DNA from 2 places in the Streptomyces sp. NBC_01334 genome. Region 1 is predicted to be linked to the other one. Evidence: riboswitches for the same ligand, from Rfam matches in the RefSeq annotation. Region 1 holds a riboswitch; the other holds the start of a gene.
What was found. Region 1 has a riboswitch for glycine ahead of gcvT (glycine cleavage system aminomethyltransferase GcvT). Riboswitches for the same ligand answer to the same signal wherever they lie in the genome.
Positions count from the first base shown of each region.

Region 2: another riboswitch for glycine. It lies ahead of gcvP (aminomethyl-transferring glycine dehydrogenase); the one in region 1 lies ahead of gcvT (glycine cleavage system aminomethyltransferase GcvT).

Region 1 is NZ_CP130718.1:6,711,705-6,719,278, reverse strand. It holds gene OG736_RS30315 (AAA family ATPase) at 1-590, opposite strand, end outside; glycine riboswitch at 764-863, shown strand; glycine riboswitch at 864-981, shown strand; gene gcvT (glycine cleavage system aminomethyltransferase GcvT) at 1,024-2,166, shown strand; gene gcvH (glycine cleavage system protein GcvH) at 2,284-2,661, shown strand; gene glyA (serine hydroxymethyltransferase) at 2,676-3,953, shown strand; gene OG736_RS30295 (L-serine ammonia-lyase) at 4,029-5,396, shown strand; gene OG736_RS30290 (MOSC domain-containing protein) at 5,435-5,977, shown strand; gene OG736_RS30285 (NADPH-dependent F420 reductase) at 6,035-6,697, opposite strand; gene OG736_RS30280 (hypothetical protein) at 6,772-7,098, shown strand; gene OG736_RS30275 (ATP-binding cassette domain-containing protein) at 7,095-7,427, shown strand; gene OG736_RS30270 (EF-hand domain-containing protein) at 7,472-7,574, opposite strand, start outside.
Region 2 is NZ_CP130718.1:1,882,963-1,890,536, reverse strand. It holds gene OG736_RS08575 (MerR family transcriptional regulator) at 223-906, shown strand; gene OG736_RS08570 (DNA polymerase IV) at 976-2,391, shown strand; gene OG736_RS08565 (nucleotidyltransferase domain-containing protein) at 2,491-2,952, shown strand; gene OG736_RS08560 (PRC-barrel domain-containing protein) at 2,967-3,338, opposite strand; glycine riboswitch at 3,451-3,546, shown strand; gene gcvP (aminomethyl-transferring glycine dehydrogenase) at 3,730-6,615, shown strand; gene OG736_RS08550 (TOBE domain-containing protein) at 6,666-7,085, opposite strand; gene OG736_RS08545 (APC family permease) at 7,205-7,574, opposite strand, start outside.

The DNA of each region.
Region 1 (7,574 bases):
CGCGCCAGCCGGGCGGCGGCGTGGCGGTGGCGCAGGAACGCGTACCGGGAGACGCCCCGGCCGCGCTCGCGCTGCCCCTCCAGGGCCGTGTCCGCGGCGACGTCCAGCAGCAGCAGGTGGAGGGTGCCGCCGCGGCGGCGGGCCTCGCGGGCCAGCCAGTCACGCACCCAGGCCTGGGTACCGCAGTCGTGCACGACGACGCCCTCGCCGCTGCGCAGCGCCCGGCGCAGTCCGGCGTAGTGGGCGAGCCGGACGAGGGGGCGGTAGAGGCCGTAGGGCAGGAAGCGGGGGGCGCGGGCGTCCCAGCGGTCCCGGGTGTCCTGGGAGTCGACGCGGATGCCCTGCACGGTCCGCCGCATGAGGGTGGACTTGCCGCTGCCGGGCAGACCGGTGACCACGACCAGGTCACGGGGACCGAAGAGCAGGCCGTGCGGGCTGCGGCCGGCCCGCTCGCGCAGGTCGCGGACGACGGGCGCCGACTGCGGGCCGCACGCCTCCCGGGTCGGGGCGACGGGCTGCGCGGGCAGCGCGATCCCCGAGCCGGTCGCGAATGCCGTGGACCTCGCCCTGGTCGTCCTGTTCACCGTGATCGTCCTCCCCTGGGGTCAGATGGTGTCCTCATCCCCACCGAGCGTAAAGAGAAGGTAATGCGCCACGCCCGGCGATTTCGTGCGCGTACCGACACAAGCCGGTTACAGATGCGGCCTGCCGTGATCGGGGCGAGCCGTGCAATGATGGCCGCGCCAACTGCATACCGGCCGTTTGAATCCGCGCGGGAGAGTCCTCAGCAGCAGCTTCGCTGGGGCGCCGAAGGAGCAAGTCCCTCCCTTGAATCTCTCAGGCCCCGTTACCGCGCGGGCGAGGCACATCTGAAAAGCGGGCCGCTGTCTGCAGTGGCCCCACCCAAGGTGCAAGTCATGACCGATCCCGTCGCGGGCCGTCATGGCGAACCTCTCAGGTTCCGATGACAGATGGGGAGGAACGACCTCGCCGTGCCGTCATGCCTTGGGAGACGAACGCCCGATGAGCAGTACCGACCCCGCATCCGACCAGACCGCCGCGCAGCGCCACACCGCCCTCGACGCGGTGCATCGTGCGCTCGGCGCGACGATGACCGACTTCGCCGGCTGGGACATGCCCCTGCGCTACGGCTCCGAGCGCGACGAGCACCACGCCGTCCGCACCAGGGCCGGGCTCTTCGACCTGTCGCACATGGGCGAGATCACCGTCACCGGCCCGCAGGCCGCCGCCCTTCTCGACTTCGCCCTGGTGGGCAACATCGGGGCGGTCAAGAACGGCCGCGCCCGCTACACGATGATCTGCCGGACGGACGGCGGCATCCTGGACGACCTGATCGTCTACCGGCTGGCCGACACCGAGTTCATGGTGGTGGCCAACGCCTCCAACGCGCAGGTCGTACTGGACGCGCTGGCCGAGCGCGCCGCGGGCTTCGACGCGGAGGTCCGCGACGACCGTGACGCCTACGCGCTGATCGCCGTGCAGGGCCCCGAGTCCCCCGGCATCCTCGCCGCCGTCACCGACGCCGACCTGGACGGCCTGAAGTACTACGCCGGTCTGCCCGGCACCGTCGCCGGCGTCCCCGCCCTCATCGCACGCACCGGTTACACCGGCGAGGACGGCTTCGAACTGTTCGTCCGGCCGGAGCACGCCGTCGAGCTGTGGCAGGCGCTGACCAAGGCCGGCGAGGGCGTCGGACTGGTGCCCTGCGGTCTGTCCTGCCGGGACACGCTGCGCCTGGAGGCGGGCATGCCGCTGTACGGGCACGAGCTGAGCACCTCCCTCACCCCGTTCGACGCGGGGCTCGGCCGGGTGGTGAAGTTCGACAAGGACGGCGACTTCGTCGGGCGTACGGCGCTGGAGGCGGCCGCCGAGCGCGCCGCCTCGCAGCCCCCGCGCGTCCTCGTCGGCCTGGTCGCCGAGGGCCGTCGGGTCCCGCGCGCCGGGTTCGCCGTCGTCGCCGGTGGCGAGGTGATCGGCGAGGTCACCTCCGGCGCCCCCTCCCCCACCCTCGGCAAGCCGATCGCGATGGCGTACGTCGACGCAGCCCACGCGGCGCCGGGGACGGCGGGCGTCGGCGTGGACATCCGAGGCAGCCACGAGCCGTACGAGGTCGTGGCGCTGCCGTTCTACAAGCGCCGGAAGTAGACACTGGGCGCGTTGGCGCCCGCCCGCGCGTGACCCTGCGCACATTCCGCTGCCCACGTGCGTTTCCCGCAGTCCCCCATTCACCAGCACCCTCCCGCGTACAGGAGAATTCAAGCCATGAGCAACCCCCAGCAGCTGCGCTACAGCAAGGAGCACGAGTGGCTGTCGGTCGCCGAGGACGGCGTCTCGACGGTCGGCATCACGGAGCACGCGGCCAACGCGCTCGGCGACGTGGTCTTCGTACAGCTCCCGGAGGTCGGTGACACGGTGACCGCGGGCGAGACCTGCGGCGAGCTGGAGTCGACCAAGTCGGTCAGCGAGCTGTACGCGCCGGTCTCCGGCGAGATCGTCGAGGTCAACCAGGACGTCGTCGACGACCCGGCGCTGGTGAACTCCGCTCCCTTCGAGGGCGGATGGCTGTTCAAGGTACGCACGGCGGGCGAGCAGGACGACCTGCTCACCGCCGACGAATACACCGCCTTCACCGCCGGCTGAGGAGTCGTAGACGCATGTCCGTCCTGAACACGCCCCTGCACGAGCTCGACCCGGAGATCGCCGCCGCGGTCGACGCCGAGCTGAACCGCCAGCAGTCCACGCTCGAGATGATCGCCTCGGAGAACTTCGCTCCGCTCGCGGTGATGGAGGCGCAGGGCTCGGTCCTGACCAACAAGTACGCCGAGGGCTACCCGGGCCGCCGCTACTACGGCGGCTGCGAGCACGTCGACGTGGCCGAGCAGATCGCGATCGACCGGATCAAGGAGCTGTTCGGCGCCGAGTACGCCAACGTGCAGCCGCACTCGGGTGCCTCCGCCAACCAGGCCGCGCTGTTCGCGATGGCCCAGCCCGGCGACACGATCCTCGGCCTGGACCTGGCGCACGGCGGTCACCTGACCCACGGCATGCGGCTGAACTTCTCCGGCAAGCAGTTCGACGTGGTCGCCTACCACGTGGACGACGCCGGCCTGGTCGACATGGCCGAGGTCGAGCGGCTCGCCAAGGAGCACCGCCCGAAGGTGATCATCGCGGGCTGGTCGGCGTACCCGCGGCAGCTGGACTTCGCGGAGTTCCGTCGGATCGCGGACGAGGTCGAGGCCTTCCTGTGGGTCGACATGGCGCACTTCGCGGGTCTGGTCGCGGCCGGTCTCCACCCGAACCCGGTGGAGTACGCCGACGTCGTCACGTCCACCACCCACAAGACGCTGGGCGGTCCCCGCGGCGGCATCATCCTCGCGAAGAAGGAGTTCGCGAAGAAGCTGAACTCTTCGGTCTTCCCGGGCTTCCAGGGCGGCCCCCTGGAGCACGTGATCGCGGCCAAGGCGGTCTCCTTCAAGGTCGCGGCGAGCGAGGACTTCCGGGAGCGTCAGGCCCGCACGGTCGAGGGCGCGAAGATCCTCGCCGAGCGGCTGACCGCGCCGGACGCCCGCGCGGCCGGGGTGAACGTCCTGTCCGGCGGCACCGACGTGCACCTGATCCTGGTCGACCTGCGCGAGTCCGAGCTGGACGGTCAGCAGGCCGAGGACCGGCTCCACGAGGTCGGCATCACGGTCAACCGCAACGCGGTCCCGAGCGACCCGCGCCCCCCGATGGTCACCTCCGGACTGCGGATCGGCACGCCCGCCCTCGCGACCCGCGGCTTCACCGCCGAGGACTTCGCCGAGGTCGCGGACGTGATCGCCGAGACGCTGAAGGCGCCGTCCCCGTTCGCGGCGGCCGACGCGGCGGCGCTCAAGGCCCGGGTCACCGCCCTGGCCGACAAGCACCCGCTGTATCCCGGTCTGAGCAAGTAGTTCCTTTTCCCGGGTGCCGCGCACACTGAGAGGTGTGGGCGGCACCCCGCACCACCCTGCATTGAGGAGTTCCCCGTGGCCATCTCGGTCTTCGACCTGTTCTCGATCGGCATCGGCCCGTCCAGCTCCCACACGGTCGGCCCGATGCGCGCGGCCCGCATGTTCGCCCGGCGGCTGCGGGGCGAGGGCCTGCTGGACTCCGTCGCGTCGGTGCGCTGCGAGCTGTACGGCTCGCTCGGCGCGACCGGCCACGGCCACGGCACGCCGAAGGCGGTGCTGCTCGGCCTGGAGGGCTCCTCGCCGCGCACGGTGGACGTGGAGGGCGCGGACGACCGGGTGGAGCAGATCAAGGGCTCCGGCCGGTTGCGGCTGCTGGGCTCGCACGAGATCCCGTTCACCTTCGACGACGACCTGGTCCTGCACCGCCGCAAGACCCTCCCGTACCACGCCAACGGCATGACGATATGGGCCCACGACGCCCAGGGCGCCGAGCTGCTGGCGAAGACGTACTACTCGGTCGGCGGCGGCTTCGTCGTGGACGAGGACGCGGTAGGCGCGGACCGCATCAAACTCGACGACACGGTCCTGAAGTACCCCTTCCGCACGGGCGACGAGCTGCTGCGGCTGGCGAAGGAGACCGGCCTGTCGATCTCCTCGCTGATGCTGGAGAACGAGCGCGCCTGGCGCACCGAGGACGAGATCCGGGACGGGCTGCTGGAGATCTGGCGGGTGATGCAGGCCTGCGTGTCCCGGGGCATGTCCCGCGAGGGCATCCTGCCGGGCGGCCTGCGGGTCCGCCGTCGGGCAGCCATGACGGCGCGTCAACTCCGGGCGGAGGGTGACCCGTTGGCGCTCTCCATGGAGTGGATCACGCTGTACGCGATGGCGGTGAACGAGGAGAACGCGGCCGGCGGCAGGGTGGTGACGGCCCCCACGAACGGCGCGGCCGGCATCATCCCGGCGGTCCTGCACTACTACGTGAACTTCGTGCCCGGCGCCGATGAGGACGGAGTGGTCCGCTTCCTGCTCGCGGCCGGCGCGATCGGCATGCTCTTCAAGGAGAACGCCTCCATCTCCGGCGCCGAGGTCGGCTGCCAGGGCGAGGTCGGCTCGGCCTGCTCGATGGCGGCGGGCGCGCTGGCCGAGGTCCTCGGCGGCTCCCCCGAGCAGGTCGAGAACGCGGCCGAGATCGGCATGGAACACAACCTCGGCCTGACCTGCGACCCCGTGGGCGGCCTGGTCCAGATCCCGTGCATCGAGCGCAACGGCATGGCCTCGGTGAAGGCGGTCACCGCGGCCAGGATGGCGATGCGCGGCGACGGTTCGCACAAGGTGTCCCTGGACAAGGTCATCAAGACGATGAAGGAAACGGGCGCCGACATGAGCGTCAAGTACAAGGAGACGGCCCGGGGCGGGCTGGCGGTGAACATCATCGAGTGCTGACCCGGCAGCGGGTCGCAGGGACAGGGGAGCTTCGCCGTATGAGTGGGTCGGTCAGCGCTGTCAGCAGCAGCGGCACGTACTCCTTCACCAAGCCGAACCGGGAGAGCGTCACGCTGGTCGCCGGGCTCGGGGTGGTGGGGGACGTGCATGCCGGGGCCACGGTGAAACACCGGTTCCGGATGGAGAAGGATCCCTCGCAGCCGAATCTGCGGCAGGTGCACCTCATACACGAGGAGCTCTTCGAGGAGGTGCGTACGGCCGGGTTCGAGGTGGCCGCCGGACAGCTCGGGGAGAACGTGACCACGCGCGGGATCGACCTGCTCGGGCTGCCCACCGGGACGCGGCTGCGGCTCGGCGGAGCGGCCGTGGTCGAGGTGACCGGGCTGCGGAATCCCTGCAAGCAGATCGACGACTTCCGGAAGGGCCTGATGAAGCAGGTCGTCGGTCGGGGTCCGGACGGCCGACCGGCCTTCAGGTCCGGGATCATGAGTGTGGTTCTCAGCGGGGGTGTGGTGCGGCCCGGGGACTCGATCACGGTCGAGCTGCCGGACGGGCCGCACCACGCCCTGCGGATCGTCTAGTCCCCGCCCTGGGGCGTGACTGACAGTGCGCGCCCGGCGGGAATGATCAGACGCGTCCTAGCCGCGGAAGGTCGCCGGGCGTTCCGGGCTCGCCTCGGCCAGAGCCTCGGCGACCGCCTCGGTGCCGGCCCGCAGCCCGTAGACGGGGGTGTCGGGCTGCTGGCGCCAGGAGTCGTCGATGCCGCCCGCGTCGACGGTGTCGAAGCCGAGCTCGTCGATCAGGGCGCGAACCTTCGCCTTCGCCGCCTCGTCGTCGCCGGCCACCGGGAGCGCCACGCGGTCGGGGTCGCCCGCGGCGAGCGGGCGGTCCAGGATGTCCTGGGCGTAGGTGCCGTTGAAGGCCTTGATCACGGGGTGGCCGATGTGGCGTTCGGTCCAGCGGCTCTCGGTGAGGCCCTCGTCCTCGATCTCCGCGATCCGGCCGTCGCGCTGCTGCGGGTAGTAGTTGTTGGTGTCGATGACGGCCACGCCGTCGGCCGCGCCGTCCAGGATGCCGGACGGCAGGCTCGGGATCGCCTTGAGCGGAATCGTGACCACCACGACCTCGGCGCCGCGCGCCGCCTCCTCGACGGTGACGGGGGTCGCTCCCGTCTCCTCGGCGAGATCCTTGAGCGTCTGCGGGCCGCGGGAGTTCGCGACGGAGACGTCGTGGCCGAGCGCGCTGAGACGCCGGGTGAGGTTGCCGCCGATGTTGCCCGCGCCGATGATGCCCGCGCCGATGATGCCGATCTTCATGAGAGGCCTTGCCTTCCGGGGCCGAGACGATTCGAATTCGATGCACATGCATGCACCTGATGGGGCCAACCCCGGCCGGCGGCGGGCTATTCCGGCTCCGCGACGATCCCTTCGAGATTCTCCGCGGCCCGGCACCAGCCGTCGAACGGATCCTCCAGTTCCGCCGTGAGGACGGCCGCCGCGGTCCCCGGGTCCCCGTCCGCGACGGCGCGGACCAGCGCCTCGTGGGCCCCGTCGGCGGTGTTGGGCTCCTGGACGCGCAGTCCGGTCAGGGCCAGGAGGTCGACCAGGCCCTTGCGCAGGACCGGGCCTGGGGTGCAGGTGAGGGGACGGCCGCACCCGTGCGCGCGGTGCTGTCCGCGGTCAACAGCGCGAGCGTGCGATGAGGGAGGTACTGCGCGCCGAGGACATCCACGTCGTCCGTGACGGCCGGCCCGTTCTCCAGGAGATCTCCCTCACCGTACGGGCCGGTGAACACTGGGCGCTCCTCGGTGCCAACGCATCCGCAGCCGGCGCCGTCCTGGTCACCCACCACCTGGAGGAACTCCCCGCGGGCACCACCCACGCCCTGCTCCTGCGCGACGGCCGCACCCTCGCCCAGGGTCCCGCGGCGTACGTCCTCACCGGCGACCGGGTCGGCAAGTGCTTCGACCTGCCGCCGGCGCTGGAACGGCACGGCGGCCGGTGGACCGTGCGCATCGAGCGCCGGTCATGAGGAGGGGGCGCCCCGCATCGCGAGGCGCCCCCTTTCCGCTCGTCTCACTTGTTCAGGTGCGCCCAGAACTCGTCGAACGAGAGGAGCTTGTCACCGTCGAGGTCGCGGCTCTTGATGATGACCTCGGCGACCGACTCGGTGACGTTC
Region 2 (7,574 bases), 4.8 Mb from region 1:
CGTCCTGCACGGGGACGCCCGCCCTGTTTTCGGCAAATGCCAACGGCGAGTGAGAGCGTCCTACGGCTACTTCTCAGCGCATTCGGCTAGCCTTTCCCCGCGACGGGGTGCGGGAAACCACTCTCAGGGTGATTATCACTCGGCGTGCCGAGTGTGGCGATCGTTGACGCACCCCTGGTGACTGCCTACCGTCGACAAGGCAGGTCAAGGACGGAGGTCGGCGTGAGAAGCAGCGGCGACGGTACGGCTGGGGGTGCCCCCGGACTCGGTGTCGGGGGGAGCGGTCCGTACCCTTCCCCGGGCTCTCCAGCACGCTCGAGCAGGGGGTATCCCCAGCAGACCAGCGCGGCCGACCACGCTCCGCAGCGACCGGCGGCCGTGCCGAGCAGCGGAGGGGCGACGTCCATGGCGTCCGAGCAGATCGGCTATCGCGGTCCGACGGCCTGCGCGGCCGCCGGCATCACCTATCGGCAACTGGACTACTGGGCCCGCACCGGGCTGGTGGAGCCGAGCGTGCGGCCGGCTCACGGGTCCGGCACGCAGCGTCTGTACAGCTTCCGGGACGTCGTCGTCCTGAAGATCGTCAAGCGGTTCCTCGACACCGGGGTGTCGCTCCAGAACATCCGCACCGCAGTGCAGCATCTGCGGGAGCGCGGGTTCAGTGACCTGGAGCGCATGACGCTGATGAGTGACGGCGCCACCGTCTACGAGTGCACCTCGCCGGACGAGGTCCACGCGCTGCTCCAGGGCGGTCAGGGCATCTTCGGGATCGCTGTGGGCGTGGTGTGGCGGGACGTCGAGAGCGCGCTGTCGCAGTTGCACGGGGAGCGTGTCGACACCGGGGAGACGCTCGTCGGGCACAATCCGGCGGACGAGCTGGCCCGTCGGCGCAACCGGGCGGTCTGACACCCGCCCCGGGGCGCGAGGGACGGCTGTACGACGTCATTGTCAGTGGCGTGGTGCAGCATCGGACATGTGAGAAACGCGCCCACGATCCTGCATCTCGACATGGATGCCTTCTTCGCCCAGGCGGAGCAGGCATCCAAGCCGAGTCTGCGCGGGAAAGCCGTGGTCGTGGGTGGTCTGGGGCCCCGTGGAGTGGTCGCGACCGCCTCCTACGAGGCGCGGGTCTTCGGAGTGCACTCGGCGATGCCCATGGCCCAGGCGCGCCGGCGGGCTCCGAACGCCGCGTACCTGGTTCCGCGCTTCGCGTTCTACCGGTCGATCAGCGAGCAGGTCATGGGGCTGCTGCGGGCGCTGTCGCCGCTGGTGGAGCCGCTGAGTCTGGACGAGGCCTTCGTGGACCTGGATGCCGGGGGAGCGGCCTGGGACAGTGAGTCCGCGCGGCTGGCGGGGATCAGGCTGCGCGCGGACATACGGGCCGTCACCGGGCTCACGGGGTCGGTGGGCCTGGCCTCCTGCAAGATGCTGGCGAAGATCGCCTCGGAGCAGGCGAAGCCCGACGGGCTGGTGCTCATCGAGCCGGGGACGGAGCGGGCTCTGCTCGGCCCGCTGTCGGTGCGGACCCTGCCGGGGGTCGGCCCCGCGACGGGGGACCATCTGCGCCGGGCCGGGATCACCACGATCGACGAGATCGCCGAGGCGGGTGAGGACGAGCTGGTGCGGCTGCTGGGCAAGGCGCACGGGCACGCGCTGTACGCCATGGCGCTGGCCCGCGACGACCGGCCCGTGGTGGCGGAGCGGGAGGCCAAGTCGGTGTCGGTCGAGGACACGTACGACGTGGACATCCACGACCGGGTCCGGGTGGAGCTGGAGGTGCAGCGGCTCGCGGACCGGTGCGTGCGCCGGCTGCGGGGGGCCGGTCTGTCGGGGCGGACCATCGTGCTGAAGGTGCGGCGCTACGACTTCTCCACGCTCACCCGGTCCGAGACCCTGCGTGGGCCCACCGATGAGCCGGCGGTGGTTCGGGAGGCGGTGGCCCGGTTGCTCGACTCGGTGGACACGACGGGCGGGGTGCGGCTGCTGGGAGTGGGCGTCAGTGGACTGGCGGACTTCACGCAGGAGGATCTGTTCGCGCAGGCCGCCGAGGACCGGGCGGACGGGCCGGAGGAGGAGCTCGCGGACGAGCCCGTCGGCGAGGTGCCGGTGCCGGTCGAGCGCCAGTGGCGCCCAGGACACGATGTGCGGCATGCCGAGCTCGGACACGGATGGGTGCAGGGCAGCGGGCTGGGTCGGGTTACCGTGCGGTTCGAGACGCCCGATTCGGAGCCGGGACGGGTGCGCACCTTCAGGACCGACGATCCGGGGCTGGAGCCGGCGGATCCGTTGCCGCTGGTGCGACGAAGACCTGAGGACGACGACGGGACCGCGGCGGGAGCGCCGCATTCGGAGGCGAAGCCGTCGGAGGTGGAGTCCGGGAACTCCGCGTGAGGCGGATCAGTTACACAGAGTGAAGCGGTTTGAAGAGTGGGGTGCGCAGGAGCGGTGGCGGTGTCCCGAGAGGTGACACCGGTGACGGATGGGGGCTGCATGAAGCTGCACGGAGGCCAGTTCGCGGACCCGGCCGGGGTGTCGCCGGAGCGCGCAGCGGAGATGCGCCGGGTGGTGGACCGGGTCACCCGTTGGGCCGGGAACCGGAGCGACGTGGTGGGGCTGCTGCTCGTCGGTCCCTTCGCGCGTGGTGCTGCGCGTCCCGACTCGGACGTGGACCTGGTGGTGTTGTCGACGGCGCCCGCCCGGTACGCGGAGGACGACGGGTGGGCGCGTGAGCCGGCCCTGGGGGAGATGGTCCGGGCCCAGGAACGGGGGTCCGTCACCGAACGGCGGTATGTGACCGCCTCCGGTCTGGAGGTGAAGGTCGGCATCGGATCCGCCCGCTGGGCGCGGACCGATCCGGTCGACGCCGGCACCCGAAGAGTCGTCACGGACGGCGCCCGGCCGCTGTACGACCCTGCCGGGATTCTCGGCGCGCTGATACAGGCCTGCGGCTGAGGGGCCGAGGTGGTTCAGCTGTCGTCCGTACCCGCCAGCCGGCCGAAGTCGCGGTCGGGGAGCGGGGGAGCGGCGCCCACGTCGAGGCCGTAGTGGTGGTAGAGCTGGAGTTCCTGTTCGGGGGAGAGGTGGCGACCCACGCCGAAGTCGGGAGCGTCCTTGATCAGGGCCCGTTCGAAGGGGATGCGCAGAGTGCCCTCGACCAGTTGGCTGGGCTCCAGGGGGACGAAGGCGTCGCGGGAGAACAGACCGGTACGTATGGCCGCCCACTCCGGAACTCCGGTGGCGTCGTCGAGGTAGACCTCGTCGACCGTGCCGATCTTGGTGCCGTTGCGGTCGAACGCCTTGCGGCCGATCAGGTTGCGCGGATCGATGTCGGTCTGCACGGGCCCTCCACTTGGTCGCAACTCATCCGTAAGCACTACAAAAGAGCACATTGGGACGAGCGGCCACTCGAGCGAGTCTCGTGGACCCCGCTGGTAGTCTGACAACGGCTGCTGACACCGCGCGGGAGAGTCCTCCGGACATCACCGGAGGCGCCGAAGGAGCAAATCCTCCCCGGAATCTCTCAGGCTCACGTACCGCACGGACGAGGTCACTCTGGAAAGCAGGGCGGGTGCCGACGGCGTCGACGGTTTCCGCTCTCACCGACGGTGAAAGCCGGGTGCCCTCGGGCGACCCGGTGAAGCTCTCAGGTTGAGATGACAGAGGGGGAGGTCGTCCGGGTACCCACCGTGGTGACCCTCGAAGGTCGTGTCAGACCAGGAGGCCTCCGTAATGACCGCCCACCGCATTCCGCTCACAGAGCTCGAGCAGGGAATTCCCTTCGAACAGCGCCACATCGGGCCCGACCTCGAAGCGCGGGCCAAGATGCTCGCACAGGTCGGCTACGGCTCGCTCGACGAGCTCACCGCCGCAGCGGTCCCGGATGTGATCAAGAACGCCGACGCGCTGGACCTGCCGGGCGCGCGCACCGAGGCCGAGGTGCTGGCCGAACTGCGCTCGCTGGCCGACCGCAACCAGGTCCTCGACTCGATGATCGGCCTCGGCTACTACGGGACGTTCACGCCGCCGGTGATCCTGCGCAACGTCATGGAGAACCCGGCCTGGTACACGGCCTACACGCCGTACCAGCCGGAGATCTCCCAGGGCCGGCTCGAGGCGCTGCTGAACTTCCAGACCGTGGTCGCCGACCTCACCGGGCTGCCGACCTCCGGCGCGTCGCTGCTCGACGAGGGCACGGCAGCCGCCGAGGCGATGGCGCTGTCCCGGCGCATGGGGAAGAACAAGAAGGGTCTCTTCCTCATCGACGCGGACGCGCTGCCGCAGACGATCGCCGTGATCGAGACCCGCGCCGAGCCGACGGGCGTGGAGGTCGTCGTCGCCGACCTGAGCGACGGGATCCCGGCGGAGATCGCCGCGCGGGAGATCAACGGCGTGCTCGTCCAGTACCCCGGCGCCTCCGGTGCCGTACGTGACCTCGAGGCGCTCGTCGACCAGGCGCACGGGCTCGGCGCGCTGGTCACCGTCGCCGCGGATCTGCTCGCGCTGACGCTGCTGAAGTCGCCGGGCGAGCTGGGGGCGGACATCGCGGTCGGTACGACGCAGAGGTTCGGCGTGCCGATGGGCTTCGGCGGGCCGCACGCCGGTTACATGGCCGTCCGCGAGCAGTTCGCGCGCAGCCTGCCCGGGCGGCTGGTGGGCGTGTCGGTGGACGCCGACGGGCACAAGGCCTACCGGCTCGCGCTCCAGACACGTGAGCAGCACATCCGGCGCGAGAAGGCCACCAGCAACATCTGCACGGCGCAGGTGCTGCTGGCGGTGATGGCGGGGATGTACGCCGTCTACCACGGTCCCGACGGGCTGCGGGCGATCGCTCGGCGCACGCACCGCTACGCCTCGATCCTGGCCGCCGGTCTCGAGGCCGGCGGCGTCGAGGTCGTGCACGGGTCGTACTTCGACACGCTGACCGTGCGGGTGCCGGCGAAGGCCGCCGAGGTCGTCGCCGCCGCGCGGGAGCTCGGGGTCAACCTGCACCTCGTCGACGCCGACCAGGTGTCGATCGCCTGCGACGAGACGACCGCGCGGGCGCAGGTGTCCGCCGTCTGGGCCGCCTTCGGGGTGGACGGCGACATCGAGGCGCTCGACGCGGCCATTGCCGACTCCCTGCCCGCCGGGCTGCTGCGGTCCGACGCGGTCCTGACGCATCCCGTCTTCCACCAGCACCGTTCCGAGACCGCGATGCTGCGTTACCTGCGCAGGCTCGCGGACCGGGACTACGCGCTGGACCGGGGCATGATCCCGCTGGGCTCCTGCACCATGAAGCTCAACGCGACCACCGAGATGGAGCCGGTCACCTGGCCCGAGTTCGGGCAGCTGCACCCCTTCGCGCCGGCCGAGCAGGCGGAGGGCTACCTGACGCTCATCCGCGAGCTGGAGGAGCGGCTCGCCGAGGTCACCGGGTACGACAAGGTGTCGCTCCAGCCGAACGCCGGGTCGCAGGGCGAGCTGGCCGGGCTGCTCGCCGTCCGCGGGTACCACCGGGGCAACGGGGATGAGCAGCGGACCGTGTGCCTCATCCCGTCCTCCGCGCACGGCACGAACGCGGCCAGTGCCGTGATGGCGGGCATGAAGGTCGTCGTCGTGAAGACCGCCGAGGACGGCGAGATCGACGTCGAGGACCTGCGGGCGAAGATCGAGCGGCACCGGGACGAGCTGTCGGTGCTGATGATCACCTACCCGTCGACGCACGGGGTGTTCGAGGAGCATGTCGCCGACATCTGCGCCCAGGTGCACGAGGCGGGCGGGCAGGTGTACGTCGACGGCGCCAACCTCAACGCGCTCGTCGGTCTCGCCAAGCCGGGGCACTTCGGTGGTGACGTCTCGCACCTGAACCTGCACAAGACGTTCTGCATCCCCCACGGTGGCGGTGGTCCGGGCGTCGGACCCGTCGCCGTACGGTCGCACCTGGCGCCGTATCTGCCGAACCACCCGCTTCAGCCCGCCGCCGGGCCGGACACCGGGGTGGGGCCGATCTCCGCGGCTCCCTGGGGCTCTGCCGGGATACTTCCGATCTCGTGGGCGTACGTGCGGCTCATGGGCGGCGAGGGGCTCAAGCGGGCCACGCAGGTGGCCGTGCTGAGTGCCAACTACATCGCCAAGCGGCTGGAGCCGCACTACCCGGTGCTCTACAACGGGCCGGGCGGGCTGGTCGCGCACGAGTGCATCATCGACCTGCGGCCGCTGACCAAGGCGACCGGCGTGAGCGTCGACGATGTTGCCAAGCGGCTCATCGACTACGGGTTCCACGCGCCGACGATGTCGTTCCCGGTGGCCGGCACGCTGATGATCGAGCCGACCGAGTCCGAGGACCTGATCGAGATCGACCGTTTCTGCGAGGCGATGATCGCCATCCGTGCGGAGATCGAGAAGGTCGGTGCGGGCGAGTGGCCGGCCGAGGACAACCCGCTGCACGGTGCCCCGCACACCGCGGCCGCGCTGGGCGGGGAGTGGGAGCACGCGTACACGCGTGAGGAGGCCGTCTTCCCGGCCGGCGGGTCGGCCGCCGACAAGTACTGGCCGCCGGTGCGCCGGATCGACCAGGCCTTCGGCGACCGGAACCTGGTCTGCTCGTGCCCGCCGCTGGACGCGTACGAGGACTGAGCCGGTGGTGTGAGGGCCCCGTCCGTTTCCGGGCGGGGCCCTCACGCGTGCTACGCCGTCGCCAGGGACACCTCGGTCGCCTTGATCAGCGCGATGACGTCGGAGCCGACGAAGAGGCCCAGGTCGGTGGCTGCTTCCTTGGTGATCACCGCGGTGAGTTCGCCCCCGTCCATGGAGACCTTGACCGAGGCCATGACCCCGCCCGTCACGAGGCCGGTGATCGTGCCGGGGAGCTGGTTGCGGATCGAGAGGCCGTCGACCCGGCCGGTGGCCAGGGAGACCTCCGTCGACTTCACCAGGGCGCGGACGGCGGTGCCGGCGGCGAGGGCGAGTTGGGTCACGGCCTCCAGCGTGATGGCCGCCGTGAGGTCCTGGCCGCCGTCCAGACGGATCTTGACGGTGGCCATCACCTCGCCGGGACGGACGGCGGTGACGGTGCCGGGCAGTTGGTTGCGGATGCTCAGGCTCATGAGCGTCAACGGTAGGCCGCGGGTCGTCTCATGCGGGTTATGTACGGGTATGCGTCTTCGCGGCGGCGGCGTCGTCGTCGGGTCGGGTCGGGTCGCGTCGGGACGACGGCCGCGGGCGGTCAGCCGGTGTGGACGCGGGGGCGGCGGTCGCGGTCCGGTTCCGCCTCGCGCAGGACCTCCCGGGTGACCGGAGCGACCTCGCCCTGGCCGAACAGGAAGAAGCGCAGGAAGTTGGCGAAGGGGTTGCCCTCGGTCCACTCGAAGTAGATGTGCGGGATGCAGCCGGTGGAGTCACGGGTGTGCAGCATCAGCGCGGCCAGGGCGTTGGAGATGGAGGAGGACTCCAGGGTCAGGACGCGGTAGCGGCCGTGCAGCACCTCGCCGCGCACGGTCAGGCCCGACTCGAACTCGGAGGGATCGACGACGGTGACCTCGACGAAGACGAAATCCTCCCCGGGGATGTCGTTGTCCTGCCGGATCTGTTCGATC